DNA from 2 places in the Thermoclostridium stercorarium subsp. stercorarium DSM 8532 genome. Region 2 is predicted to be linked to the other one. Evidence: riboswitches for the same ligand, from Rfam matches in the RefSeq annotation. Region 2 holds a riboswitch; the other holds the start of a gene.

Region 1 (14,953 bases), 840 kb from region 2:
GCATACATTGATGCCATTGAAAAACTGAATCCAACCCTCAATGCCTATGTGCATCTGACCTTTGATACTGCACTGGAAGCTGCCGAGCAGGCCGACCAGATGCTTAAGGAGGACGATGCGCCGCTGCTCTGCGGCATTCCCATGGCCCTGAAAGACAATATCTGCACCGACGGGATTCCTACCACTTGCTGCTCTAAAATCCTGGAGGGCTTTAAACCTTACTATGATGCTACCGTCTGGGAGAGGCTGAAAAAACAGGGTGCGGTTCTTCTGGGCAAGACCAACATGGACGAATTCGGCATGGGAAGCACTTCGGAAACCAGTTGCTATGGTGCGCCGCTTAATCCCAGGAATACAAATTATGTTACAGGCGGTTCTTCGGGCGGTTCGGCCGCGGCCATCTGTGCAAATCTGGCGGTATACAGCCTTGGCTCGGATACCGGCGGTTCAATACGCCAGCCGGCTTCCTTCTGCGGCGTGGTGGGGCTTAAGCCCACCTATGGCGCGGTATCCCGCTATGGGCTTATTGCTTACGGCAGCTCCCTGGACCAGATTGGCCCCCTGACAAACAGCGTGAAGGACGCTGCCATTGTTTTCGATGCCATTAAGGGCGTTGATAGACGCGATCAGACCAGTGTGGATTATGATTATGGTTCCTCCATGGCTGAATGCCTTGATCGGGATATAAAGGGTATACGCATTGGTGTGGCCGAGGAATTCTTTGACGGTATCAATCCGGAGATCAAATCAAAGGTTGAGGAAGCCATAAAGCTGTTTGAAAGGAATGGTGCCGTGATAGAAAACATCAGGATTCCGGCCATGAAGCTTGCGCTTCCGGTATATTACATTATCGCCTGTGCTGAAGCATCCTCAAACCTCGGGAGATATGACGGTATCCGATATGGCTATCGCACAGCCTCATATTCCAGTATTGATGACATGATCGTCAAAACCAGGAGCGAAGGTTTTGGTGACGAGGTTAAACGCCGTATTATGCTGGGAACTTATGTACTGTCCAGCGGTTATTACGACGCCTATTACAAGAAAGCCTGCCTGATTCGTGAAGAGATAAACCGGGAATTTGATGCCGTTTTTGAAAAATGTGACGTACTGGTTGCTCCTACGGCGCCCAGTACCGCATTTCCGCTGAATTGCAAAAGAAAAAGCCCCGTAGAAATGTACCTGGCGGATATATGCACCGTGCCTGTAAATATTGCAGGTGTTCCGGCCATTTCGGTTCCATGCGGTGAGGACGCCAATGGGCTTCCCATCGGTATGCAGATTATCGGCAGGCGGTTTGGTGAGGTAACGGTTCTTCAAGTGGCCCATTTTTATGAGCAAAATGCAGGACAGATCATTGGTGCTTATGAAGGAGGTGTCAGGATATGAATTATGAGATTGTCTGCGGGATTGAAACCCATATTGAACTGGCGACCAGAACCAAGATTTTCTGCGGCTGCACCACTGAATTCGGGGGCGAGCCCAACACCCATTGCTGCCCTGTTTGTACCGGTCAGCCCGGAGCCCTTCCCGTACTCAACCAAAAAGTGGTGGAATATGCCATAAAAGCCGGCCTGGCACTGAATTGTAAAATCAATACCAAGTCCCATATGGACCGAAAAAATTATGTATATCCTGATTTGCCAAAAGCCTACCAGATTTCACAATATGATGAACCGCTATGTGAAAAGGGTTATATTGAGCTGGACAGCGGCAAGCGTATCGGTATTGCCCGGATTCATATCGAGGAGGATGCCGGAAAGCTAATCCACGAGAAAGGGTATACCTTTATTGACTATAACCGCAGCGGTGTTCCGCTGATTGAGATTGTTTCCGAGCCGGATATTTCTTCCGCTGAAGAGGCAAAGGAATATGCCGAAAAGCTGCAGCTTATTATGCGCTATATCGGAATATCGGACTGCAAGATGCAGGAAGGATCAATGCGCTGCGATGTTAATCTTTCGCTGCGAAAGCCCGGTGATTCAAGTTTGGGCGTGAGGACTGAAATCAAGAATATCAACTCACTGAGTTTCATTCAAAAGGCCGTCATGGCCGAAGCCGAGAGGCAGGCTGATATTCTCGATGCGGGCGGAACAGTTGTACAGCAGACCATGCGCTACGATGAAGCAACCAATACCGTTACCCCTATGCGTGATAAGGAAAACTCCGAAGATTACCGTTACTTCCCTGATCCTGATATTTTGAGATTCAGCATTGATGAGGAGAAAATCGAAGAAATAAGGAAGTCTCTGCCCGAACTGCCTTTTGAAAAGCTCAAGCGTTATGTGAATGTTCTGGGGCTTCCTGAGGCTACAGCAAAACAGATTTCCAGGTACAGAAAGGTAGCTGAGTTTTTCGAAGGAGCACTGGCAGAAGGTGCAAGTGTGAAAAATGCGGCCAACCTGATTGTAGGCACTATTTTTGCCACAATGGGCACCGAGGAGGAAAAGGAATTATTCGACGTCCTCATTTCACCGGCACAGTATGCTGCGCTGGTTAAACTTGCCGATGAGAGGAAAATTAATATCGGTGTCGCCCAGGCGACCCTGCAGAAGATGCTGGAGACCGGCAAACCGGTGGAGGAGTTTATTAAACCTGAAGATCTTGTGGGTATCTCCGATGAGGAACTTGAAAAGTTGTGCAGGGAAGCCATGGATGCCAATCCAAAGGCGGCAGCCGATGTCAGAAGCGGTAAGGACAAAGCAATTAACGCGATGTTCGGCTACATTATGAAGAAAACCGGCGGGAAGGCGGATATTCGCAAGGCTGAAGTCATGTTGCGTAAACTGATCGGTCAATAAAATGCAGGATATGGCAGACGCAGCGTCAATGAAGGAGTGTGAGCATGATAAGCAGAGCCAACTTTAGGGATTATAGCGGAAAACAACGGGATAAATGCGTTTATTGGATAAAAAATAACAGAATCCACGGGACGGGAAATATGAAACAATGATGTTATTGAATTTGGTTATATCAGCTATAAATGAAATTTTTAGTTCTATATCTTGCAAAATGTTGATTAATCTGCTAAAATAAACTTAAATTATTCGATTAATCCGGAAGCAGGATTTAATGACAGATAGAAGTTTTACTGCATGACAGAAATATATCAGATATGCATAAGCAGGGGTGAGTAATTTAGCGTTGTTTTATGCGGTACAGTAAAATATGAAATTTGAATTGCAGCTTCCTGCAATTACTGTTAACTGGTATTAATGCAGCAAAAGTTGTTTTGGTAACATAATCAGAAGGCTGATGTTTACTTTATGGAATCCGTATAAGGATTACGGTAATCATGCATGAAACAATTAAAGAGTGTTTTATCGGAAACAAAGGCGTTTCACCGACGATGTGAAGCGCCTTTTTTGTATTTTTATCCGGTTATAGCCAGCGATTGGCCAGCAGTTATTAAAAATTTTACGGGATAGATCAAAAAATATTCTGAAAGGAGAATGGGTCATGGAAAGATGTATTGATGGGGTTTGTTCGGGTATATTCGGCTCAGCTGTGTTTAGTGACACGGTAATGCAGGAGCGCCTGCCAAAACCTATTTATAAGAAGCTGAAGAAAACAATCAAAGAAGGCCTTCCGCTTGATCCGGAAGTAGCTGAGGTCGTAGCCTGTGTTATGAAAGATTGGGCGGTTGAAATAGGGGCAACCCATTTTACCCACTGGTTCCAGCCACTGACAGGTGTTACAGCCGAAAAGCATGACTCCTTCCTGACACCGACAGGGGACGGCAAAGCCATTATGGAATTCTCGGGCAAGGAATTAATAAAGGGTGAGCCTGATGCTTCATCTTTCCCTTCCGGCGGTCTTCGTGCGACATTCGAGGCCAGGGGCTACACTGCATGGGATTGTACATCGCCTGCCTTTGTGAAGGATAAAACGCTTTATATTCCTACAGCCTTCTGCTCTTATAACGGGGAAGCACTTGACCTGAAAACTCCGCTACTGCGTTCTATGGAGGCGCTTTCCAAGCAGGCGATCCGTATCCTTAGACTCTTCGGCGATACCACCACCAAGCGGGTTGTAACGACTTTGGGACCCGAGCAGGAATACTTCCTTGTGGACAAGGAGCTTTTCATGAAACGCAAGGATTTGATTTACACCGGAAGAACCCTGTTTGGTGCCAAGCCACCAAAGGGACAGGAGCTTGAGGATCACTATTTCGGAATACTGAAAGAAAAAGTATCCAGATTCATGCATGATTTGGATGAAGAGCTCTGGAAGCTCGGGGTTTCTGCTAAAACAAAGCATAACGAGGTTGCTCCTGCACAGCATGAGCTGGCACCTATGTTTGCCACCACCAATATAGCAACCGATCATAATCAGCTGACCATGGAAATCATGAAAAAAGTGGCCGACAGGCACGGACTTGCGTGTCTTCTGCATGAGAAGCCGTTTGCAGGCGTCAATGGATCAGGCAAACACAACAATTGGTCCATTTCAACCGATGATGGAAGGAACCTCCTTGATCCCGGTACCACACCGCTGGACAACGCACAGTTCCTTATATTCCTCGTAGCTGTCATCAAGGCTGTCGATGAATATGCGGATCTGTTGCGCTTCTCGGTTGCCACAGCTGGAAATGACCACAGGCTTGGGGCAAACGAGGCACCTCCGGCAATCATGTCCATCTTCCTCGGTGATGAGCTGACCAGTGTAATAGAGCAGATAGAGACAGGTGTCGTCAAAAACAACGGAACCAGCAGAACCCTGGAAATCGGTGTTTCAACACTTCCCGTTCTTCCCAAGGATAACACCGACAGAAACAGAACTTCTCCCTTTGCGTTTACAGGCAATAAGTTCGAGTTCAGGTCGGTGGGTTCGTCACAGTCCATAGCTACGCCGAACTTCATAATAAATACCATTGTAGCCGAAGCCCTCAGCCAGATTGCCGATCGCCTTGAAAATGCCGGGGATTTCAGGGCCGAAGTGAATGCTGTGGTTAAGGAGATCATAAGTAAGCATAAGCGTATTATTTTCAATGGCAATAACTATTCCGAGGAGTGGGTTGCTGAAGCCGAGAGAAGGGGACTGCCCAATCTGAGGACCACTGTTGATGCCATTCCGGCACTTATAGCCGAAAAGAACATTAGGGTACTTGAAAAGCATGGCGTTTTGAACCGCGCCGAAATATATTCCCGCTATGAGATATGCCTTGAAAACTACATCAAGACAATCCGCATAGAAGCCCTGACCATGATTGAAATGGCAAGCAGGCAGATCCTCCCGGCGACACTTTCCTATGTCAGAAAGGTTGCGGACACCGTAGCATCCCTCAGGGCTGCAGATGCGGATTACTCCTGTGTCAAGGAAGAGCTGGATGAGCTCGTAACGCTTACATCCGGCCTGAAAGCCGCCATCGACAAGCTGGATCAGAAGATTAAAGAGGCTGATGCAAGTGAAGGGGATTCGCTGAGTCATGCCCGCGCATACAAGGATGTAATTATTCCGCAGATGAATGAACTGCGTGCTGTTGCAGACAGGCTTGAAACCATCGTGGATGCAAGCCTGTGGCCAATACCCACATACGGCGATCTCCTTTTTGGAGTCATCTGATAAGCACTTGTTTGAAGCCCAATTTTATGTGTTGGCGAAGAATCGGGTTAATTGAAAAAAAATATCGTATGTAAAACTGGCAGGTAACCGGACGTGGCTATCTGCCAGTTTTTGCACATGCTCAACATCCTTATGGAATGCTCCGTTTAAGGATTTTTCGGTATTGACGGAAAAACCTGTCCGGCGCATAAAGATCTGCGCAAGAACAGCTTTGAAATTAACAAAGTCTGTCTGGCTGTTCATACAGCCGGGATATTTGTTGATTCTGTATAAAAATTTGTTATTTCTATTGTAAATCTTATACAAGTGCATGCATAGTAATCATACTTGTCACCCGGTATAATGTAAACAGAACCCAAATTCATCCAATATTGGAGATTTCAGAGGATGATCCGGCAAAGGCGCCTTTCAAGCACAGCTTGAAGGCGCCTTTTCAGTTATACGGTTTTTCGCGGAATATCTCGCTTAGGCAAAAAGGCTGCTCCTTAAGTTCATCCCCGAAGCGAAGCAATGCATTCATTCTGAGCTCAAAAATTCAATGTTGATATTACGGTAAAAGGAGGATTAGTTTATGAGACAGGTGGCAATTTATGGCAAAGGTGGTATTGGTAAGTCTATTATTACCCAAAACCTTACCGCAGGCCTTGGTGAAATGGGCAAGAAGGTTATGGTGGTTGGATGTGATCCAAAGGCAGACTCTACCCGGCTGCTTCTTGGCGGATTGGCCCAGAAAACCGTTTTGGATACCCTTCGGGATGAGGGCGAGGATATTGAGCTGGAATCCATATGGCGGAAGCGGCCAAGGCGGGGGCATATTATGTGGACTGTACTCTGCAGGGCATTGGAGAACGGGCCGGAAACTGTGATTTCCATAAATTCGTGGGTGTAGCGGAGAGGAGCTTTGACCTGGGCATTGACAGGAAACCGCTGTATGAAAAGCTTGGGTTTGTATATAGGCAGTCAAAAAATCCAGAGCTGAACCTTTTATGATGAAAACAGTTGCATGATTTGTTACCGGCGGTACAGATAAAATGCTTTTATGCAATTTAGGGGATAAAGCAGTATTGTCACACCTGTTTATGAGGAACTGTTGTTTAGAGGTTATATCTGGAATGAATTTAGATTGACAATGAAATCAAAATTTATGCATTGAATATTATTCTGTTTGCCGTATGGCACGTCGGGTATATGGTTCCCAATATGATATCCGGCGACTGTTTTGCTGTAATTACAAAGGTTTTTGCTGGTGCTGTATATGGAGTCATCCTTGGCTTTATCAGATTAAAAACCGGAAACTGCTGGTCAACAATCTTGGTGCATGGTGTTATGAATTTTTTTGGTTTAGTTTGGTTTATTGTATAAATACAGGTGTTTCCCATTAGGCAAATGGGATACCGGGTTTCTTTATATTATGAATTGACCTCACACATACTGATGTATTATATTTAAGCAATTTTAGTCGGGTGTTTTTCCGTCATTTCTGCTATACTGAATACAGGAGGCTTAAAATAGAATTATCGGACAAAGTCAAAGCTGTAAGCAGAATAGATTATATCATTGCACATATGGATGAAAGCATCGTGCTGGATGATATAGCAAAGGCAGTTGGTTACAGTAAATATCATGCCGGAAAAATCCGATGATGCGCCGTATCCGGGATTGGGTGCAAGTTCGGAAACTGAGGTGCGTGCGGCTGTTCCGGTGAGAAAAATTATAAATTAAAGGAAGGTATTAATATGGAAGAACTCTTAAAAATAAAAACTGCGATTATTGATGAATTTAATTCGCTGGGAATTGAAGGGTTAAATTTGACTGATTTGAATTTATTGAAAGGTTCGTATATCAATTTGGAATATACGCTTTCTAATGGACAAAAGGTAAAACTGCTGGAAGATGATAAGATGTATTTGGGAAATCAGGTTGAAATCGAAGGAAAAGAACGGTGTTACGGTGTGGCTGCAGATGAGAATTATTTGCTTGTCTGCGAATATGGATGCAATGGCTCGGATCCGGAAATAGTCGTTTATAAAAGAAGGCAGGATAAAAGTGTTACAGAACGCTAAGCTTTGAGAAGGGGCTTTCCTGTATTACATGGGAAAGTTCCTTTTCATCGGCAGGAACGTTTAACCGGTTTTGACGTATTTCACATAATCCATATGCCATAATATGTCGTTAATATTCATTTATTAACATGGTGAAACATAAATTGACAGAGCTGCCTTATGAGTATAGTTTTGTCGAGTTGATTAGGAGGGGGATTTATGGCTAACATTATTCAAATAAATGATACCACCTGGCGGATCGAAGACAACGGAGTACGTTTTTTCCTGCTGGCCGGAACAGAAAAGGCACTGCTTATTGACAGCGGCATGAATACACCGGATGCAAAACAAATTGCGGAAAATATCACAAAATTGCCGGTAATGCTTCTGAATACACATGCTGATCCCGATCATATTTCAGGGAACGGCAGCTTTGACTGTTTTTATATGCATCCTGACGAAGAGGATAATTATCGGGCACACGGCGGGGTGGGCGGTATTCTGCCTGTAAAAGATAATGACGTCATAGATCTTGGAAACCGGCCGCTGAAAATTATTTTCATTCCCGGCCATACACCCGGCAGCATAGCTGTATTGGATATAAACAACAGGGTTCTTGTTTCGGGGGATACTGTTCAGGATGGAAACATTTTCATGTTTAAGGAACACAGAAATATGTCTCTGTATGTTGAGAGCCTGAGGAAGTTGTCCATGTATACTGATGAATTTGACACAATATATCCGTCTCATGGTTCATTCCCGGTTTATCCGGCATTGATTTCAAGCCTGATTGAGGGGGCGGAGCAGATTATCAGCGGAACGGCGAAAGGTAAGGTCGTCAATCTGTTCGGCACACCGGTAATGCTCTATAAATTTCCATATGCAGGCTTTCTGTGCGATATTCCTGAAGACAAGAAATAAAGTAGTCAAAAAGTTTCAGATTATTCTTGTAGAAGTCAGCAGATTTGTAATTATACCAATGAGTATATGAAAAGAGGATTATAGATGGATTCGCTGATTTTCCAAGATATTTTAAAAGATTGTGTGCTTTGCCCCAGAGAATGTCATGTGGACAGAACCAGTGGCAAAATAGGGTATTGCAGGACCACCGATGAATTGGTTGTTGCAAGGGCGGCGCTTCATATGTGGGAAGAACCGTGCATATCAGGAAAAGAAGGATCCGGTACGGTATTTTTTTCCGGTTGCGCGTTAGGATGTGTATATTGTCAGAATAGGGCCATATCAAAGGGACTGGCAGGGAAAACCATTACAGTAGAAAGGCTTGCGGAAATTTTCCTGGAACTTCAGGAAAAGGGAGCCAATAATATCAACCTGGTTACCCCAAGCCACTATGTTCCGCATATCATAGAGGCTTTGGATATTTCACGCCAAAAAGGGCTCATTATTCCTGTTGTATATAATTGTAGCGGGTATGAGAAAGTAGAAACCTTAAAGATGCTTGAAGGATATATTGATATTTATTTGCCCGATTTGAAATATATGTCGGACGAACCCGCGATAAAGTACTCCAATTGCAGGAATTATTTCGCGGTTGCTGCAGCGGCAATTGAGGAAATGGTCAGACAGGTGAAAGAAACGAGATTTGATGAGCGGGGAATAATGCAAAAAGGTGTGATAGTAAGGCACCTGACGTTGCCGGGATACCTTGAGGACTCCAAGAGAATAATAAAATACTTATATGAAACCTACGGAAACAGGATATTCATCAGCATTATGAATCAGTACACCCCGATAACAAAGAATAGGGTATACCCGGAGCTTAACAGAAAGATAACCGAGGAGGAATATGAGGAACTTGTGAATTTTGCAATAGAAATAGGGGTGGAAAACGGATTTATACAGGAAGGGGAGACAGCTCTGGAAAGCTTTATCCCCGAGTTTAACGGCGAAGGAGTGTAGCCGCAGGATTGAAAGGATAAAATAATACCTCGGCATTTCCAAGGAAGCGGATTGATTTCAGGAATTACCGGATAGTTGCTTATTGTTATAAGCAATTCCGTATATAACTGTTTTTTAAAGGCAATATCCCAAATACTTTGAAAAAAGAGGCAAATGCAACCGGACTTGTGGAACGCAGTTAAGAAGAAAATATATTGAAAATCTGATTTTATTCGTAGAAAATGTTATGGGAGGAAAATGCAGCTATCGTCTTTAGTAGGCGAAAATACCATTGCCGAACTTACGATAATTTAAATACAGGGGAAGAAGTGATTTATGAAAAAAAACCGATTTAAGGGAAGATTGATTATTGTGTTATCCTGTGTAGCCGTAATTGCCGTCGCTGCGGCAGCAGCGCTTTTAAACCAGGAAAATGGAACATATGTGAAATATAAAGAATTTAACAAACTCCTTTCAGATGGAAAGATAAAAAGTGTTGCAATTTACACAGACAGAGTCGAATTTCAGAAAGAAGGAGATAGCAGAAAGTATTATACGGACAACCCGGAAACCGACGGTTTTAAAGAGAGACTTCTGTTGTCCGGAATTGATGTTAAGGATAATACCAAAGGTGAAGGCGGATTTGCCGTAGTTTTTGACATTTTTTTTGATGCGGCCTTTATAGCCATAATTGTTACCGTGATTTATAAGATTTTCGGAGAATACTTTACCTCCTTCAGGGTGGTAAAGCATACCGGGGTAACATTTGATGATATTGCCGGCATGGATGATTTGAAAAGGGAAATGATGTATGCGGTTGATATACTTAAACATTCGGACGAGTACAGGAAAAAAGGTATTCGGCCGACCAGGGGTATTGTGCTGGAAGGCCCGCCAGGGAACGGAAAAACGTTGTTTGCTAAGGCTTTGGCGGAAGAAGCCGGCGTTAATTTTATAGCCACCAAGGGTGCTGACTTTCAAAGCATGTTTATGTCAGTCGGGCCAAGGAAGGTAAAGCAATTGTTCCGCAAAGCGCGCAGGAATAAGCCCTGTATAGTGTTTATTGATGAATTTGACGGTATCGGTGAACGGAGGAATTTTGCGGGTTCGGGTGTGGATAAGGAAAATAATCGCATTATTACGGCCATGCTGAATGAGATGGACGGTTTTGAAAATGAAGACGGGGTTTTGGTGATAGCGGCAACAAACTCTTATGCTTCTCTGGATCCGGCACTTATACGTCCGGGCAGGTTTGACTTGAAATATACCGTTCCCAATCCGGATCAGGAGACAAGAATTAAACTGATCAGGATGTATACAAGGAAAAATCGCCTTTCAGCCGATATACAGACAGAAGAACTTGCAAAAAAATTTAACGGGTTAAGCTGTTCGGCTATCGAAACGGTTTTAAATGAGGCGGCTGTAGTGATGATGTCCGAAAGGAAAAGTGAAATTGATATGAACTGCATTATAAAAGCATGCAGAAAAACGGGCATATTAAAAAACATGTCTGCAATCGACCTTAAATGACAGATTATAAATTAAAGTGCAATGACTCTCCCGTTTATGAAATAACTAAATCATAACGGCATAAAAACGATTGAACAGATGTATAACCCGGAGGCTTTTTTTATGAAGAAGTACACCAATATACTGTTTGATTTGGACGGCACATTGACCGATCCTAAAGTCGGGATTACAAAATCGGTGGCATACGCACTGAAAAGTTTCGGCATAGAGGTTAAGGATCTCGACAGTTTGTGTAAATTTATCGGCCCGCCGCTTAGAGTATCGTTCAGGGACTATTACGGATTCAGCGAAGAAGAGTGCAACAGGGCTGTTGAAAAATACAGGGAATACTTCAGTGAAACGGGTATGTTTGAAAACAGGGTCTATCCCGGCATAGAAGAACTTTTGAAAAGTTTGAAAAAAAACGGCAGGAAGCTGTTTGTCGCAACTTCCAAGCCCACTGTTTTTGCCGTGAAAATTCTGGAACATTTTGATTTGCTAAGATATTTTGATGATGTTTCAGGAAGCGAACTGGACGGTTCGAGGGACAGAAAAGGCGATGTTATAAGGTTTGCATTGCAGAAAAACGGCCTGACCGGTTTGACAAATGTAGTAATGGTTGGTGACAGGGAACACGACGTTGTCGGTGCAAAGGAAAATAACATTGATGTGATTGGTGTCCTGTACGGCTACGGCGACAGAGCCGAGCTTGAAAAAGCAGGCGCGGACTACATTGTTGAAAACGTTGAAAATCTTCATTCCTTGTTATGCCGTAGTGGCGGTTCTTGACATAATTTATGACGGGCTTATGATTATTAACTGCAGTTTGGTAACAATGAACCGGCTACAGAGGTGCATATATGAAAACGGTAGGGATCGTAGCCTGCTCCAACGGGCAAAAGATGGAATTAAAAAAACAAAACGAGGAATTGGTTAACTATTTGGAATCGATTGGGAATAAAGTTATTCTAAGCAATTGTATATATGAAAAGGACGGAGTTTTTTCAGGCTCCGGAAAAGAACGTGCCGCTGAACTGATGAGAATGTTCAATAACCCTGATATTGAAGAAATTTACGATATTTCAGGTGGGGATGTGGCGAATCAGATACTGGATGATCTGGACTACGCAGCAATTAAGAACAGCAAAGCCATTTTTTGGGGGTATAGCGATCTTACGACCATAATTAATGCGATATATTCCCAGACAGGCAAATGCAGTGTTCTATATCAGGTGAGACATCTGGTTTGCGGCGGTTGTGCAGAGAAACAGCGGTACAGGTTTGAAAACAGGAAAGAACTATTTAATCCGGCTTTTGTCCTGGTTCAGGGAAAATCCATGGAAGGAGTTGTTGTTGGCGGAAACATCAGATGCTTTTTGAAATTGTCCGGAACAAAGTATTTCCCCGATCTCAAAGGCAAACTTTTATTGTTGGAGTCATACGGAGGAGAAGTGCCTCAGATGACAACTTATCTGGCACAGTTAAAGCAAATAGGGGCTTTTGAGCAGGTAAAAGGCATTTTACTCGGAACCTTCACTAAAATGGAAGAAAACAAATGTCAACCTGACATTGTTACACTTGTGAAAGAGTTCGCAGGCGAAAGGATTCCTGTTGCCAAAACCAGGGAAATTGGTCATGGAAGTGATTCAAAGGCGATCATAATCGGGGAAAGATTAGTAGTGTCAAATTAAGTTAATACGCCCGAGACTGCCAAGATGTATTTACCAAATTCCCTAAGTGAAGTTTTTATTTGGTTCGTGAAATGAACATACGTGATTAAACGAACAATTCATTTCCCGCAAAATGCTTGGCGTAGAATGGAGCAGGTTTTTAAACTGCTCCATAAAAGTATGAACATATGTCATTTCTTAATTTGTTGCAGAATGTCAAACACGGATTCAGGCGAATTAACTATGTTTCTGAAAAAAACTTGCCATATATTTGAGCAAAATGTGATTTTTTTGAAAATCATGATATTGTTGTTGCGGCAGCGTCCGTTATATGGTATTCTATATAACAAATTAAATATAGCCCGAAGAAGCAGCTTGAATCTGAGGCCAATCCTTGGAGACTGGCTGTGGAGGGAGCTCTGGAGAATCCCATTCATTGGGTGCCGACGGTGCAAAGCAGGCGGGCTGTAATCCCTTCTGCTGAATCTCTCAGGCAGACGGACAGAGCCGGGTATAAGCTGTCGTAATCGACAGGACTTGAGCGCATATCTTACGCGAAACACCGAAGAATGCCCAGCTGAATATGCCGGAACCGCCGTCAGGCGGTTCTTTTTTGTTGGTGAAACTCCAGGGAAGAGAATTTTATGGGGGTATTATGCATGTTATCAATTGTGCAGACAATCAACAACTACCTTTCTGACTACGTTTTGGTGATCCTGCTTGTAACAGTAGGCGTCTGGTATACCGTTAAGACTCGGTTTGTGCAGGTGCGTTGTTTTCGTGAAAGCATGCGCCGGACTTTTGGTTCACTGAATCTCAATGGTGAAAAGCAAAAGGCAGGCATGTCTTCGTTCCAAGCGCTGGCAACAGCCGTTGCTGCCCAGGTTGGTACCGGCAATATCATTGGTGCCAGCGGCGCGATTCTGACCGGTGGCCCCGGTGCGATATTCTGGATGTGGGTTATTGCCTTTTTCGGCATGGCAACGATTTATGCCGAAGCTGTTCTTGCGCAGGAGACCCGCGTGAAGGCGCCTGACGGCAGCATTCACGGCGGTCCGGTCTACTATATCACAAAAGCTTTCAAGGGTGATTTCGGGAAATTCCTGTCGAAGTTTTTTGCAATTGCAATCACGCTTGCGCTGGGATTTTTCGGATGCATGGTTCAGTCCAATTCCATCAGCTCCACATGCGAGAATGCCTTCGGTATTCCGGCATGGATTATGGGAATTGGGCTGGTTGTTATTTGTGGGATCATTTTTCTGGGAGGAGTACAGCGACTGGCCTCTGTTGTAGAAAAGGTTGTCCCGTTCATGGCGGTGCTTTTTATCCTGGGCAGTGGTATAGTATTACTGTTGCGGATTCAATATCTACCTGCGACCTTTGGCATGATTTTTAAATACGCTTTCAGGCCCAATGCCATTATCGGCGGCAGTCTGGGATATGCCCTGAAGACAGCCGTCAGCCAGGGCGCAAAACGGGGGTTGTTTTCTAATGAAGCCGGTATGGGTTCAACTCCGCATGCCCATGCTCTTGCAAATGTAAAGATTCCGCATGATCAGGGTGTGGTTGCAATGGCCGGTGTATTTATCGACACTTTTGTAGTACTTACTATGAACGCTTTGGTGATTATTTCCACCATGTATACAAAAGACGGAATCCTTGCAGACGGTGTAATCCCTGACACCATTGGAAAGTCAAACCTTGCCCAGGTTGCATTTGGCACTGTCTTCGGCGAAGCCGTCGGTTCTGTCTTTGTGGCGGTATGCCTGTTCTTTTTTGCATTTTCTACCATACTCAGCTGGAACCTGTTCGGAAAGATAAACATGATTTACCTGTTCGGAGAAAAAAGCCGCAATGTTTATACAATAACTGCGCTTGGGTTCATCTTCGTTGGCACGCTGACCACCAGCGACATGGTGTGGGAACTCTCCGACATGTTCAACCAGTTAATGGTCATTCCCAACGTGCTGGCGCTGTTTGCGCTGACAAATGCCGTAGTGGACAGGCTGAAATCAGGCAAATAAATGGTTGGACATTATGATAAAAATATGGAGTAAAAATACGAACCGGGATCGGCTAAAAGCTAATCCCGGTTTTATTTTATGTATGGAATGTGTTATCAGAATATTTTTAGACTACATAAATATTTTAAAAGATATACCAAACGACATCCCTGTGAAGAAATAATTCAAAAGGAACAGGAAGCTCTCAGAAATGATTTGCTGAAAACAGGTATACCCAATTTAAAGAAATTTTCTTCTCTGTTAG
Region 2 (16,211 bases):
TGCATGCAGAGCACGGAGGAGGAAACAACTCCACATTTACCAGCCATGTTGTTGCCTCCACCGGTACCGACATTTATTCCTGCATAGCGGCTGCGTTAGGATCGCTTAAAGGGCCGAAACACGGCGGTGCCAATCTGAAAGTAATTGAAATGATGAATGAGATAAAACGGGAAGTTAAAAACTGGGACAATGACTCCGAGATTTGCGACTATCTTGCCAAAATTCTGAAAAAAGGCGCTTATGATCAAAGCGGGTTAATTTACGGTATCGGTCATGCTGTTTATACCCTGTCGGATCCGAGGTGCGTGCTTTTGAAGAAAAAGGCCAAAGAGCTGGCGGAGGCAACCGGAAGGGTGGATGAATATAAACTTTATGAAAAGGTTGAACATCTTGCTCCGATAGTATTCAACGAGGTAAAGAAAACAAACAAGAGAATGTGTGCCAATGTGGATTTTTATTCTGGTTTTGTATACGACATGCTCAATATACCTACCGATCTGTTCACTCCCATTTTCGCGGTGGCAAGGGTGGTAGGGCTGTGCGCTCATATAATCGAGGAAAGGATAAACGGCGGTAAAATTATCCGTCCGGCATACAAGTATGTGAGGGAAATGTCTGAGTATGTTCCGTTACATATGAGAAAATAAATAATTTGTTACCGGAGGGAAATATATAAAATCTGAAAAACGCTGAATTAGAAAAGCAGGTAAAATCCTGCTTTTTCTATTTATTCAAATGGCAATGCCCAAAAAGGTTATGTTGCTTTGAAATTAATTTATGGTAAAATAAGTTTGTTATACGTAAAAGGCGTTATTCCTGATAACAACAGGTATTTTCGGTATTATACTTGTCTTGGTAAAAACTTAGAAAAATTTTTCGGGGTGGACGGATTGTACTTAAAAAGCATTGAATTACAGGGATTTAAGTCCTTTGCCGATAAAATAGTTTTGCATTTCAATAGGGGTATAACTGCGGTAGTGGGGCCAAACGGCAGCGGAAAGAGCAATATTTCCGATGCAGTGCGCTGGGTTCTTGGAGAACAGAGTGTCAAATCCCTTCGCGGAAGCAAAATGGAAGACGTTATTTTTGCAGGCACCCAGCACCGCAAGCCTGTTGGCTTTGCGCAGGTTTCCCTGCTGATTGACAATTCGGACAAAACGCTGCCGATTGAGTTCTCTGAGGTGACAATAACGCGGCGTGTGTACCGTTCGGGAGAAAGTGAGTATTTCATTAATAAAACTCCATGCCGGCTTAAGGATATAAATGAACTTTTCATGAACACCGGAGTGGGCAAGGACGGTTATTCCATTATCGGTCAGGGCAGGATTGACGAGATCTTGAGCACAAGGCCCGAAGACAGGCGTGCAATTTTCGAAGAGGCAGCCGGTATAATGAAATACAAAATGAGAAAGAATGAAGCCGAAAGGAAGCTGGAAAGCACAAGACAGAACCTGCTCAGAATAGACGACATAATCCACGAGCTTGAGTCGCAGCTCGGACCTTTGCAGGAACAGGCCGAAAAGGCAAGGAAATACCTGAGCCTGAGCAATGAACTTAAATCACTGGAGGTGGCGCTTTATCTGGACAATATAGAAAAGAGCAGGGAGAAGATTGAAGAAATAGATGAGCAGTTTAAAAAAGTTGAACAGGAAATCAGGGAAGAAAAAAGCATTCTGGAAGAGAAAATAGAAGAAAACCGTGGTAAAACCGAAAAACTGGACAAGCTTAAAAAAACTCTTGAGACACTGCGGGCTGAACTTATTGAGGCCGATAAGTGCATAAGTGAGCTTGAAAGCCGGATAAAGCTGGACGAGGAAAAAATAAACCACATGGAATCGAATAATGCAGCGTCCGACCAGGATATAGATGAACTGAGAAATAGGCTGAAAACACTGGAAACCGACATTGAGAAAAGAAACGCAAGGCTTATGGCTCTTGACAAAGACAGGGAAAAATACACAGGTTTGCTTTACGAAGCAGAAGAGAAGCTTGCCGCGATTCTTTCACAGCTTGACGAAAGTGAAAAGCGTATTGAATTTATGAAACAGGAAGTTATGGACAAGCTTGATATTTTGTCGGAGTGCAGAACAAAATATAACAGCCTTAAAAATGAAAAGGAATCTTTCCATACAAGACAGAAGAAACTGGAGGCCGAAATAAACAGGACGGCTCTGGAGCTGGACAGCGAAAGAATAAAACTTGAGCAGGTCCAGAACGATTTATTGAAGTATAAACACTGCCTTGAGAACAAAAAGGAAGAAATAAACGGCAAGGAAAAACAGCTGCATGAGCTGAAAAATGCCCTGGACGCTCTCCGTAAAGAGCAGAACGGATGTATTTCGGAGCTGCAGGCCGTAAAATCCCGCAGCAGAATTCTGAAGGATATGGAAAACAGCCTTGAAGGTTACAGTCACAGTGTAAAGGCCGTCCTTAAGGCATGCCGTGAAAAAGAAGGATTTGGGGAAGGAATTTACGGGGCTTTGGCGCAGCTTATCACCGTTCGTGATAATTTTGAAACGGCGATTGAAGTATCGCTTGGCCCGGCACTGCAGAATATAGTAACAAGGGATGAATATACCGCTAAAAATGCAATTGAGTATCTTAAACAAAATAACCTCGGCCGTGCCACCTTTTTGCCTGTTACAGCGATAAAGCCAAGGCCGATGGATCCTGATACCGTGAAGAAGCTTCAGAACGAAAAAGGCTATCTCGGCCTTGCGTCGGAAATGGTGGAATGTGCTCCTAATTTCAGGGATATTATAACCAATCTTTTGGGAAGAACGGTTGTGGTAGACAATATTGACAACGGAATAGAATTATCGCGAAAATATCAGTACGGTTTCAGGGTGGTTACAACCGAGGGCGAAGTGTTAAACCCGGGCGGTTCGATGACCGGCGGAAGCCAGCCTTCGAAGACTTCAAGCCTTCTTTCACGGAATCGGATTATAAAGGAACTGGACGAAAGAATTCAGGTTTTAAGCGCAAAGCTTCAGGAAATTGAAGAAGCATGCCGTAATAAAGTCAGTGACATTAACAGGGTTGAAAACGAGCTCCGGCTTCTTCAAAAGGAACGTCAGGATTTGGAACTTACTGTTTTGCGGGAAGAACAGAGAATTCTTTCAGTCAAAAATTCGATTGAAGAGTTAAAATCCAAACAGGACATGCTGTCGGCGGAGAAAAAGGAGCTTTTGAAAAACATTGAAACCATAGACGGGGAAATATTACTGGAAAGGAAAAGGATTGACGAAATTGAGCAGGATATAGAAAACCTTAAAGCCACGATTGAGGAAAGGCAGGAAAAAAGGAAAAAAGAACAGGCCGAAAGGGATGCTGTCCATGCAGACATAAATAATTACAAGGTTTCGGTTAATTCCATCCTGGAGAGCATGGATCAGATCCGGGAATCAATCAGGAACCTTAACGAGGAAAAGAAGCAGATTGAGGCAAATATTGAAAAGAGGATTCAGGATCAGGCTAAAAACAGGGAACGAATTGAGAATCTAAAATCCGAAATTGCAGGTTTGAGGGAGGAAATCAGGGCAAGGAATGAAATTAAGACAGGGAAACTGATGAAAGTTGAAAGCATTTCGGAGGAGGTTGCCGCACTGGAAGAAGAGGTTTCGGGCATGGTCGAAGTGGTTTCAGTGCATAACAGTAATATACAAATACTGCAGGAACAGTACAATAAGCTGGAAATAAGGAAAACAAGACTTGAAGCCGAGCTTGAGGCTTTACAGAACCGGCTGTGGGATGAATACGAATTAACCTATGGGACTGCACAGGAATATAAAATGGAGATTACGAACATAAGGCAGCTTCAATCAAGAATTAACGAACTGAAGGCCGAAATTCGTGAGATGGGTCCTGTTAATGTTTCTGCAATAGAAGATTATGGCAAAACAAAGGAAAGATATAATTTTATGGTAAAACAGAAGGAAGATTTGGTAAAATCAGAGGAAAAACTGAACCGCATAATCAGAGAGATGCTGTCGGTGATGAAGAAGCAGTTTATGGAGGAGTTTGAACGCATAAACAAAAATTTTAACGATGTATTTCGAGAACTGTTCGACGGCGGCAGAGCGGAAGTGGTGCTCGAGGATCCGGATAATGTGCTGGAATGCGGTATAGAAATAATAGCCCAGCCTCCGGGCAAAAAACTGCAGAACATGATGCTTCTGTCGGGTGGAGAAAGGGCGATGACAGCAATAGCCCTGCTGTTCGCGATCCTGAAGCTTCGTCCCGCGCCGTTCTGCATTCTTGACGAAATAGAAGCATCCCTTGACGATGCGAATGTTTATAAATTTGCTGATTATATTAAAAAGCTGGCCGGTACAACCCAGTTTATAGTGATCACCCACCGAAAGGGTACTATGGAAGCGTCGGATGCACTGTATGGAATTACTATGCAGGAACATGGCGTATCATCGGTTGTTTCATTAAAGCTCAGTGATGTTGACAAAGCGGTGTGAATAATAATTTATTTCAAATAAACGTGAATTTAGGATATTATATTAAAATAAATGAAAAAGGAGCTATGAAGGATGTCTTTTTTTGAGAAACTGAAAAACGGTCTGAAAAAAACAAGGGAAAGCATTACACAAAGAATTGATCAGTTGCTTGTTTCAATGGGCAAAATAGATGAGGAGCTATTTGAAGAGCTGGAGGAAATACTTATTACCTCCGACGTGGGCGTTGAAACAACGCTTAAAATAATTGATGATTTGAAACTAAGGGTAAAAAGCGAGAAAGTAACCGATCCCAGGCAGGTAAAAAATCTGTTAAAGGAAGAAATAACCAGTATTTTAAGTTCGGGTGACACCGGGCTGCACCTTAACACAAAGCCTTCGGTAATTGTGGTGGTTGGTGTCAATGGCGTGGGCAAAACCACATCAATAGGCAAGATGTGCCATATGCTGAAAATGCAGGGGAAAAAGGTTCTCGTAGCAGCAGGTGATACTTTCAGGGCGGCGGCGATAGATCAGCTTGAAATATGGGCTAAAAGGGCAGGGGTGGATATAATAAAGCATGCCGAGGGTTCTGATCCGTCAGCGGTTATTTTTGACGCAATTCAGGCGGCAAAGGCACGGGGATATGATGTGGTGATCTGTGACACCGCGGGGCGTCTGCATACCAAAAAGAACCTGATGGAAGAGCTCAAGAAGGTTTTCAGGATTATCAGCCGGGAACTCCCCGATGCGGATATTGAAACACTTCTGGTCCTTGATGCTACGACAGGTCAGAACGCCGTCTCGCAGGCGAGAACCTTTGCCGAAGCCACCGGTGTTACGGGACTGATTCTTACAAAGCTTGACGGTACGGCAAAAGGAGGAATTATAGTATCAATTAAGTCTGAGCTTGACATTCCGGTAAAATTCATAGGTGTCGGGGAAAAAATAGATGATCTGCAGCCTTTTGACGCCGCAAGTTTTGCCGAAGCTTTGTTTTCATAGCCGTTTATATTTTAATTTCACAACCGATTGACAACTGAAGGAAAGTTTTATAAAATGGATAAAATTTAATCGGATAGTTGACCGCGGGTTTCGTTACAACCGGTTTTATCTGAGAGTAAAATAACTATAGGAGGGGTAGAATGGCCATTATATATCCGGAAGTCTCCAGAACGTTTAGTGAGTTTTTGCTTTTGCCGAACCTGACCACCAGAGACTGCACACCGGACAAGATTGATTTGACCACACCGCTGGTGAAGTTTTCAAAGGATGAAAATCCCCCGATGAAGTTAAATATACCGATTGTCAGTGCAATAATGCAGTCGGTTTCAAATGATACGCTTGCGATTGCTCTGGCCAGATGCGGAGGTCTTTCATTTATATACTGTTCACAGCCCATTGAAAGCCAGGCGGAGATGGTCAGAAAAGTTAAAAAACATAAGTCGGGTTTTGTTGTAAGCGATTCCAATGTATCGCCAAACCAAACCTTAAGGGACGTGCTGGCAATTAAGGAAAAGACAGGACATTCCACAATAGCCGTTACCGATGACGGTACGGCCAACGGAAAGCTGTTAGGAATTATTACCAGCAGGGATTACCGTTTGTCCCGGGATCCTCTGGACAAAAAGGTAGCCGATTTCATGACGCCTTTTAAGGATCTTGTTGTTGGCAGGCTTGGAATAACGTTGAGTGAAGCCAACGACATTATCTGGGAGAATAAATTAAACTGCCTGCCGATAGTCGATGATGAGCAAAGGCTTCACTATCTTGTTTTCAGGAAAGACTATGATGATCACAAAGCCAATCCCGAACAGCTGATGGATTCAAAGAAGAGGCTCATGGTTGGAGCGGGCATTAACACGTGGGATTACAAGGAAAGGGTTCCTGAACTGGTAAAGGCTGAAGTGGACGTGCTTTGCGTTGATTCCTCCGACGGATTTACCGAGTTCCAAAGGGACACAATAAGGTATGTAAAGGAAAATTTCCCCGAAATAAAAATCGGCGGAGGAAATGTGGTTGACAAAGAAGGCTTTATGTTCCTTGTGGAATCGGGAGCCGATTTCGTCAAGGTGGGAATTGGAGGAGGCTCAATATGCATCACCAGGGAACAGAAAGGAATAGGCCGTGGGCAGGCGAGTGCGGTAATTGAAGTGGCAAAGGCCCGTGACGAATATTTTGAAAAAACAGGAATTTATATTCCCATCTGTTCCGACGGCGGTATTGTACACGACTATCATATCGTGCTGGCTTTGGCCATGGGTGCGGACTTCGTTATGATGGGCCGTTATTTTGCGAGGTTCGACGAAAGCCCGACGAAAAAGGTGAAACGCGGTAACAATTATGTTAAGGAATACTGGGGCGAAGGTTCGAACAGGGCAAGAAACTGGCAAAGGTACGATTTGGGAGGAAACAGCAATCTGAAGTTTGAAGAAGGCGTGGACAGTTATGTGCCCTATGCCGGTAAACTAAAGGACAACCTGGAAGTGACCCTTACGAAAATACGTGCCACGATGTCGAGCTGCGGCGCCAGAAATATCAAGGAACTTTATCAGAAGGCGCGCCTTGTGGTGGTTTCTTCCACAAGCATTATTGAAGGCGGCGCCCATGACGTGATACTCAAGGAAAGTGACTATTAACAGGTAAAAAATCTTGTCCTTTTATCAGGGATACTAAATGGTACCGTGCGGTATGTTTTCGGCATGAAAGCAGACAAAACGGTACCTTTTTGTTTTTTAAGTTAAAAGGCAACGGTAAAATTTTCATGTTTAATGAAGGAATATTTTATGGCCGTTTGACCAAAACTTATCTAAGATAAGTTTTGGGGAGGTTATTTTTTTGGATTCGGGAATATTGTTTGCAAAGCAGGCCGCCAGCGAAGAAAAAAACGAAAGTAAGGAAACCGGCGGAAATGAACAGCAGTCTTCGAATGAAAAAATGCAAAATATAAAGGAAATGGGAACCGTCGAGGTTAAGGAAAAAGGAAGGAATATACACTGCCTTACCATTATAGGCCAGATAGAAGGCCATGTGGTTTTACCCCCTCAGAACAAAACCACAAAATATGAGCATGTTTTGCCTCAACTGGTGGCGATTGAGGATGATGAAAAGATTGACGGTCTCTTGCTTATCCTGAATACCGTAGGCGGAGACGTGGAGGCAGGGCTTGCCATCGCTGAAATGATTGCATCGATGTCAAAACCGACGGTTTCACTGGTTCTGGGCGGGGGACACAGTATTGGAGTGCCGATGGCGGTGTCGACCAATTATTCTTTCATTGCGCCGTCCGCGACGATGACAATACATCCCCTTCGGCTTAGCGGTATGATAATAGGAGTTCCCCAGACCTTTGAATATTTTGAAAGAATGCAGGAACGGGTTGTGGAGTTTGTTGCGAAGAATTCAAAAATTTCAAAGGATGCATTCAGAAAATTAATGCTAAAAACGGGAGAACTGGCAAATGACGTCGGAACCATTTTGTTCGGGCACGAAGCAGTTGAGCACGGTATCATAGACGAAGTGGGAGGTCTTTCATCGGCGCTGAAAAAGCTTGACGAGCTAATAGAGAAGAAAAAGAAAGGGGATAACCGCAAATGATATACTCAATAGTACCTTTTGAACAGTTGTATTATTCCGAAAACAAACAGGAACGGATGGAAGTGGTAATAAACGGTGAGAAGGTTATCCTCCTGAGAAACGATAATAATACGTATACCGTTGAAAGGTTGATTTCAACAAACCCGAAAGTGTATCTGAACCCTGAATTCACGCCGGGAAACAGAATTATCGCCATAACGTCCGAAAAGGAAGGGCCGGAGGTAAAATGGGAGATAATAACCGACGGACTGAGACTGACGTAGATGCAGGACCCGGTATTCTGGGATTTTTTGTATGCCGGGCACAATTACATAGTTTGCCGGTGCATCGCTCAATCTGAAAAGACCTTTTTCACGGCAGGGCGAGAAAAACTTTAAATAGATTGATAAAATATTAACAGAAACTATTGACTTTTGGAATTTTAATAGTAATATATAAATAACAATAATTAGTAAAGCAAACTGAATACAGCCGGATGATGACTGAAGGAGAGCTGCCGCAGGGCACACCGAAGGAGTAAATCTCTCAGGTTAAAAGACTTCAGTCGGACGGACCTCTGGAGAGACCAGGTATGGCGCCGAAGGGGCAAGCCCGTTATGGGTGTATCTCTCAGGCAAAAGGACAGAGGATTCAGGGGGTTTGGCATATGGCTGAATTCCTGAATGAATATACTGCACTTTTTCAGAGGTCAAACAATTTGGTTTGACTTATTTTTTTAGGAGGGGTATTCCATGGCGAGAATAATAGTAACCGACAAAATGGCACCGGACGGGATTGAATATTTGAAAAGCAAAGGATTTGAGGTGGATACACCATTTGGAATTTCTCAGGAGGAGTTGCTTCAGGTAATAGAAAATTATGACGCCCTTATAGTACGAAGCGCTACAAAAGTAACAAAGGATGTTATTGAACGCGGAAAGAATCTGAAAGTCGTGGGCAGAGCCGGAAACGGCGTTGACAACATTGACGTGGAGGAATGCACAAAGAGGGGTATAGCCGTAGTTAACACGCCCGAAGGAAATATTATGGCAGCGGCCGAGCTGACGGTGGCAATGATATTTGCCATTTTCAGAAATATCCCTCAGGCGCATCATGCCGCGAAAAACAGGGATTTCAGGCGAAACAAGTTTGTCGGCGAGGAACTTGAGGGAAAGACCGCGGGAATAATCGGTGTGGGCAAAATCGGTACAATCGTTGCAAGGAAACTTCTTGGAATTGGCATGAAGGTTGTGGGGTATGACCCATACGTTGCCGACGAAAAATTTGAACAGCTGGGTATTACAAGATGTGAAAACCTTGAAGAACTTTTAAAGGTTTCCGACGTGATAACGTTACATATACCGAAAAGTCCGCAGAATGTGGGATTAATCGGTGAAAAAGAACTTAAAATGTGCAAAAAGGGAGTACGTATAGTGAATGTCGCCAGAGGCGGCATGATCGACGAAAAAGCCCTTTACAACGCCATAGTCGAAGGTCATGTCGCAGCGGCTGCACTGGATGTTCTGGAAAAGGAGCCAAATTATACAAAGAGCCCGGAAGAGCAGGACTTCTGGAATCCGCTGCTTGACCTTGAAAATGTTGTTTACACCCCGCATCTCGGGGCGTCTACAAAAGAGGCGAACTATAATGTAAGTATCGGTGTCGCAAAACTGGTTGAAGGGGTTTTGAACGGTGAACTGGTACCCGCGGTTAATATGCCTCCGGTATCAGGGGATATAAATCAGCTGAGACCGTATATCGACCTGGCGGAGAAACTTGGAAGCATTTACTACCAGGCCGAGAAGGACAGGGTTACGAAAATTGAAGTAATATACAGCGGCGACATAGCCAACATTGCAACCAAAGCCATAACTCTCGCGGCGGTTAAGGGCTTCCTCAACAGTGCCGGCGATCCCGATGTGACATATATCAACGCCGAATTAAAACTCAGGGAACTGGGGGTTAAACTGGTTGAAAGCAAGAGCTCGCATCTTGATAAGTATACAAACCTGATAACGGTGAAATTTACCACTCCGAACAGGGATCTTTCGGTGTCGGGTACGGTGTTTGCGAAGGATGTTATAAGAATTGTTGATTTCTTTGGATACAAGCTTGACTTTGAGCCCACCCCCCATGTACTGGCTCTTCAGAATATAGACGTTCCCGGGATTATCGGAAAGGTCGGCACGCTGCTTGGGGAAAACAACATAAACATAGCAGCAATGCAATGGAGCCGGAACAGAAAGGGAGAAAAGGCAGTGTCCTTTGTGAGTGTCGATACCGAAGTGTCCGATGAAATACTGCAAAAACTTTTACAAATTGAAGGAGTGTTAAAGGCCTCAAGACTTAATTTTTAACGGTTTATACGGGTTAAAAAGGTCGGTTATTCAACCGGCCTTTTATTATGCTGGAAAATGGTATATTATTTTGATATGCTTAAAATACTCTGGTATAGAAACAATGTTTTTGGAGGTTTATATGCAGATTAAGGTAGGATGTATATCTCTCGGCTGTCCGAAAAATCTCGTGGACAGTGAAATAATGCTTGGAATGCTGAACAAGGACGAATATTTGATTACCACCGACCTCAGCACCGCAGATGCGATTATAGTAAACACATGCGCCTTTATCAATGATGCAAAGGAGGAAGCCATTGACGCAATTCTGAATGCTTCCCTGTACAAAAAGACAGGAAATCTGAAAGCCCTTATAGTTACAGGCTGCATGGCACAGAGATATAAAGATGAAATCATCAAAGAAATTCCCGAAGTTGATGCCGTTGTCGGAACGGGTAATATTCAGGAAATACGGCAGGTTATCAGTGAACATGTGAAGGGCGAAGGCCGAAGAAAGCTTTTTGTCAATGATCCGAAGGATGTGGACTATCTTGACAATATCAGGATGCTTTCCCAGTCAGGCCGGTCGCAATACCTGAAAATAGCGGAAGGATGCAGCAATCACTGTACATACTGCATTATTCCGTATTTACGCGGTCCGTTCAGGAGCAGGACGGTTGAAAGCATTGTATCTGAAGCTGAAAGGCTTGTTGAAGCCGGCGCAAGGGAACTTATTCTTATAGCCCAGGATGTGACCAGATACGGAGAAGACAGGTATGGGGAATGCAGGCTTGTGGAACTTATCGGAAGATTATCGGAAATTGCGGATTTAAAGTGGATAAGACTGTTATACTGTTATCCCGAAAGAGTGACCGAAGAATTGGTAAATGAATTCAAAAGTAACCCGAAACTTTTGAAGTATCTGGACATTCCAATTCAGCACGCGTCGGATAAAATCCTCAGAGCTATGGGCAGGAGAACCGGAAAAAAGGAACTTGCCGAGCTTATTGTTAAACTGCGTACCGAGATACCTGACATTGTGCTCAGAACCACGCTTATAACCGGTTTTCCCGGTGAGACCGAGGAGGATTTCAATATACTTAAGGACTTTATTAAGAAATATTCCTTTGACAGGCTGGGGGTGTTTGCATATTCCCGTGAGGAGGGCACTCCTGCGGCGAAAATGAAGAACCATGTAAAAGAATCGGTAAAGCGGAAACGGAGGGAAGAGATAATTCTCCTGCAGCAGGAGTTGGTTAAACCCCTTATTGAAAAACGAGTGGGACGGGTTTATGAGGTACTGGCGGAAGGCGTGGCGGATGACGGTATTTTTTATTTCGGCCGTTCTTACGGTGAGGCCCCCGAGATTGATCCGGTGATATACTTTACCTCGGAAAAGCCGGTAGATATCGGCTCATTTGTGAATGTAAGGATACTGGCCACCAACGGCATGGATCTTGTCGGAGAAGTGGTTTATGATTAGTTTCGCGAGGGGGATGTTTTTATAATGAATTTGCCAAATAAGATTACGCTGTTCAGAGTTTTTTTGATACCGTTTTTTTTAATTCTGCTTCTGCCGGTGTATAACGGCAGAACCCTTTTGCCGATACGGCCTGAAACAGGAAGGCTCATAGCCGCTGTCGTATTTGTTTTGGCGTCTTTTACCGATTATCTTGACGGTGTTATAGCGCGCAAACAGAATTCAATTACCACCTTTGGCAAATTTCTGGATCCTATTGCGGACAAGCTGCTGGTAACATCAGCATTGATGGCCCTTATACAACTCGGGGATATTTCCGCGTGGCCGGCGGTTATTATAATTGCCCGGGAGTTTACCGTTACCGGTATCCGGATTATTGCCGCGGGAGACGGTGTTGTAATTGCCGCAAGCAACAAGGGAAAAGCGAAAACTTTTATTCAGATGCTTGCTGTGTTTTTTATTCTCCTGCGTGATTTCCCGTTTTCCCTTTTTACGCGTATACCCGTGGGTCAAATCCTTTTGTGGGTTGCGGTTATTCTGACCATTTACTCGGGATATGATTATCTTAAGAGCAATTGGGACAGAATTAAAAATTAGTCATTTAAATCTACATTTTTTATAATTAAACTATTGCATTCCTGAATGAAATATTATATACTCATAACAGCAGAACATATTAGTTGGTCATAAATTTAATGGCTCGGGGAAGCAGGGTGTTGCATTTGAACAAAAGCTCGAAGGCTAAAAAGGAAAGACAGAAAAAGCTTTTAGAGATAATAAAAGAGGATCCGTTCATGACAGATGAGGATATAGCCGAATATCTCGATGTAAGTGTGCCCACGGTCCGTCTGGACAGGCTGGAGCTGGGCATACCCGAGCTTCGGCAAAGAATTAGGGAGGTTGCTTCGTTAAATCACCAGAAAGTAAGGGCTTTACAGGCTGATGAAATAATAGGGGAAATAGTGGAAATAAAGCTTGGCGAAAGCGGTATTTCCATTTTGGAAACAACCGATGAAATGGTATTTTCACAGTCAAAAATAGTGCGAGGCCATTATATATACTCTTTGGCCGAGTCTCTTGCAATTGCCGTTATAGATGCCGAAGTGGCCCTGGTGGGAGTTGCAAATATAAAATACAAAATTCCTGTTTATGCCGGTTCTAAACTTGTGGCAAAGGCAACGGTTAAACGGGCCAGAAACAAAAGCTATATTGTGTGGGTTTTCATTTACCACAGGCAACAGGAAGTGTTCAGGGGAAAATTCATACTGGTATCGATTGATGACGGCAAAACCGACGGAAACGTTAATGTTAATAACGTCGAAGCTTTGAAAACCGAAAACCCTCCGGGGAAGGACTGAATTTGAATGAGGATTATGGTGGATGCAATGGGTGGTGACAATGCACCCGAGGAAATAGTGAAGGGATGTATTGAAGCTCTGAAGTCAAAGGAAGGGTTTGATATAGAGCTTATCGGAATAGAAGAGGAAATAGAAAAGTATTTAAACAAGTACGGATACAACGGTAACCGTATTTTAATAACCCATGCGCCCGAAGTAATATACAATGACGACAAACCCACCGAGGCGATACGACACAAAAAAAATTCGTCAATGGTTATAGGCCTTGGGAAAATAAGGAATAATGAAGGGGAGATATTTATTTCCGCCGGCAGCACTGGCGCATTGCTGGTAGGAACTCTGCTTGTGGCGGGTACTATAAAAGGTGTTTTAAGGCCGGCACTGGCGCCGGTTGTGCCTTCAATGTGCGGAGGTACAATGATAGTGGATGCGGGGATGAACACGCAGTGCAGGCCTGTAAACTATGTTCAGTTCGCCGTCATGGGCTCGGCTTACATGGAGCATGTTTACAAAAGAGAAAACCCAAGGATTGGCCTTGTGAATATAGGAACAGAAGATGAAAAGGGAAATAATACGTTGAGGGAAGCACTGTCATTACTTCGGAAATGTGATCTGAACTTCATCGGCAATATTGAAGGAAGGGATATTGCCGAAGGAAAGGTAGACGTGGCTGTCTGCGACGGCTTTACCGGTAATGCCATGCTGAAAATGATGGAAGGTACGGGAAAATACTTTTTCCATCATATGAAAAGAATTTTTAACAGAAGCCTTTTTTCCAAAATTTCCGCCCTCCTTGTAAAGACTCACCTGAAAAAGCTAAAAGACAGCGTGGATCCTGAAATTACGGGCGGTACACCGATACTTGGCGCCAACGGTTTGATTTTCAAATGCCATGGTAACAGCACTGCCAGAGCAATACAGAATACCATAATAAACGCATACGCCATTTCCAGCAGCGGGTTTATCGAAAAAATCAGGGAAAGAATAGGAAATATGGAGGTTTAATATGGTTGATTTTGGCATCGGCATCCTCGGTACAGGCAAATATTTGCCTGGCAGAATTCTCACCAACAGCGATCTTGAAAAAATGGTAGATACGTCGGATGAATGGATAGTAAGGCGTACAGGCATGAAAAAAAGGCACCTGCTGGATGAGAATACTCCGTCGTATGTCATGGGTGCTGAAGCCGCTCGGCTTGCTATTCAGGATGCAGGTCTAACACCTATGGATATTGATTTGATCATTGTTTCAACAGAAGTTCCTGATTACCTTTCGCCTTCAATGGCATGTCTGATCCAAAGAGAAATAAATGCCGAAAGGGCTGCGGCAATTGACGTAAACGCCGCCTGCACAGGGTTTGTTTATGCAATGACTGTCGCCCAGCAGTTTATACAAACGGGTTATTACAGACATGTATTAATCGTTGCGAACGAAGGGCTCAGCCGCATTGTAGACTGGGAAGACAGAAGTACCTGTGTCCTGTTCGGTGATGCGGCGGGCGCTGTTGTTATGGGAAGAGTGGATAAGAGGTTCGGAATCAGGAAAAGCTACCTTGCGGCTTTCGGCAACCTTGGCCACAACCTGACAATTCCATGCTGCTATATACCCGAAGAAGAACGGCAAAAAAGAAGGGCGGGAAAGGAAAGGGTTATCTGGCAGGACGGTGGCGAAGTGTTTACCTTTGCTGTAAAAGCAATGGCCGAATCGGTCAGGGCAGTTATTGATAAAGCAAATATTACAATAGACGAAGTGGATCTGATTGTGCCCCATCAGGCAAACCTCAGGATTATAAGCAGCGCGGCGAAGAGGCTGGAGATTGATGAGGGAAAACTGTCGGTGATCCTTCATGAAACGGGCAATATATCGTCCGCGTCGATTCCCGTCGCACTGGACATGGAAAGTAAAAGCGGAAGACTTAAGGAAGGCGACACAGTGGTACTGGTTGCTTTCGGAGGAGGACTTACCTGTGGATCAATACTGCTGACATGGGGAAAATAGTTTTAACGGAGGGTGGAAAATGGGTAAAATTGCATTTATTTTTCCGGGTCAGGGATCCCAGTATGTAGGAATGGCAAAAGAAATATGCGATCATTTCCCAGAAGCTGCTGAAATTTTCCACGAAGCGTCGGAAGCTCTTGGGTTTGACATTGGAAAGATGGTTTTTGACGGCGATGAGGAAACTTTGAAAATAACCGAAAATACCCAGCCGGCGATTGTAACTGTAAGTATTGCGTGTCTTCAGCCTTTGCTGATAGAGGGTATTCAGGCCGATTTTACAGCAGGATTAAGTCTTGGTGAATATGCTGCCCATGTGTATTCGGGGACCTTCTTGTTTCGTGATGCGGTCAGGCTGCTGAAACTACGTGGCAGATTCATGCAGGAAGCCGTCCCGGTGGGCGTTGGTTCCATGGTTGCAATAATCGGCCTTTCAAGGGAACAGGTACTGGATGCGTGTGCGATGGCTAAAGATGAAGGGGTTGTTGAACCGGCCAATTTTAACTGCCCGGGGCAGATTGTAATATCTGGTGAGGCGAAGGCTGTTGAAAAAGCGGCGGCAATCGCCGTTGAGCTCGGGGCGAAAAGGGCAGTGCCATTGGCCGTAAGTGCGCCGTTCCATTGCAGTCTTATGGCACCGGCAGCCGAAAAACTCAAGGCAGAGCTGGAAAAAGTTCAGATACATGAAATGAAGGTTCCGGTTGTTGCAAACGTAAACGGTGAAGTTGTGCCTTCTGCGGAATATGTAAGGGAATCTCTTTACAAGCAGGTATCAAACCCTGTTTTGTGGGAGGATTGTGTAAGAACTATGGTTGGCAACGGCGTTGATACGTTTGTTGAAATAGGCCCCGGGAAAGTGCTCAGCGGATTTGTAAAAAAGATTGATAAAAACGTGAGGACACTGAATGTGGAAGACATGTCCTCCCTTGAAAATACATTGCGTGAACTGAGATGAGTGTTTAAGAACACTCAAATTTATTCTGATGTATAAAGGGGAGCGGAAAATGGATTTTACGGGGA

Evidence for each region. Region 2 has a riboswitch for glycine ahead of serA (phosphoglycerate dehydrogenase). Riboswitches for the same ligand answer to the same signal wherever they lie in the genome.
Region 1: linked by a shared signal. The riboswitch ahead of CST_RS08915 (alanine/glycine:cation symporter family protein) and the one ahead of serA (phosphoglycerate dehydrogenase) in region 2 are both predicted to bind glycine.

The regions. Positions count from the first base shown of each region.
Region 1 covers NC_020134.1:2,090,807-2,105,759, reverse strand. Annotated here, with positions in the region: gene gatA (Asp-tRNA(Asn)/Glu-tRNA(Gln) amidotransferase subunit GatA) at 1-1,389, shown strand, start outside; gene gatB (Asp-tRNA(Asn)/Glu-tRNA(Gln) amidotransferase subunit GatB) at 1,386-2,801, shown strand; gene CST_RS08965 (glutamine synthetase III family protein) at 3,460-5,565, shown strand; partial or broken gene CST_RS08960 (AAA family ATPase) at 6,137-6,358, shown strand; partial or broken gene CST_RS13745 (hypothetical protein) at 6,361-6,555, shown strand; gene CST_RS13930 (CPBP family glutamic-type intramembrane protease) at 6,629-6,718, shown strand; gene CST_RS13925 (CPBP family glutamic-type intramembrane protease) at 6,715-6,927, shown strand; gene CST_RS08950 (hypothetical protein) at 7,029-7,208, shown strand; gene CST_RS08945 (hypothetical protein) at 7,302-7,628, shown strand; gene CST_RS08940 (MBL fold metallo-hydrolase) at 7,827-8,528, shown strand; gene CST_RS08935 (radical SAM protein) at 8,613-9,527, shown strand; gene CST_RS08930 (ATP-binding protein) at 9,843-11,036, shown strand; gene CST_RS08925 (HAD family hydrolase) at 11,139-11,804, shown strand; gene CST_RS08920 (S66 family peptidase) at 11,876-12,706, shown strand; glycine riboswitch at 13,095-13,200, shown strand; gene CST_RS08915 (alanine/glycine:cation symporter family protein) at 13,345-14,709, shown strand.
Region 2 covers NC_020134.1:1,247,448-1,263,658, forward strand. Annotated here, with positions in the region: gene CST_RS05365 (citrate/2-methylcitrate synthase) at 1-647, shown strand, start outside; gene smc (chromosome segregation protein SMC) at 891-4,469, shown strand; gene ftsY (signal recognition particle-docking protein FtsY) at 4,542-5,450, shown strand; gene CST_RS05380 (IMP dehydrogenase) at 5,591-7,084, shown strand; gene CST_RS05385 (ClpP family protease) at 7,284-8,042, shown strand; gene CST_RS05390 (YlzJ-like family protein) at 8,039-8,305, shown strand; glycine riboswitch at 8,518-8,593, shown strand; glycine riboswitch at 8,596-8,670, shown strand; gene serA (phosphoglycerate dehydrogenase) at 8,774-10,378, shown strand; gene rimO (30S ribosomal protein S12 methylthiotransferase RimO) at 10,500-11,840, shown strand; gene pgsA (CDP-diacylglycerol--glycerol-3-phosphate 3-phosphatidyltransferase) at 11,865-12,434, shown strand; gene fapR (transcription factor FapR) at 12,551-13,195, shown strand; gene plsX (phosphate acyltransferase PlsX) at 13,202-14,200, shown strand; gene CST_RS05420 (beta-ketoacyl-ACP synthase III) at 14,202-15,194, shown strand; gene fabD (ACP S-malonyltransferase) at 15,214-16,146, shown strand; gene fabG (3-oxoacyl-[acyl-carrier-protein] reductase) at 16,196-16,211, shown strand, end outside.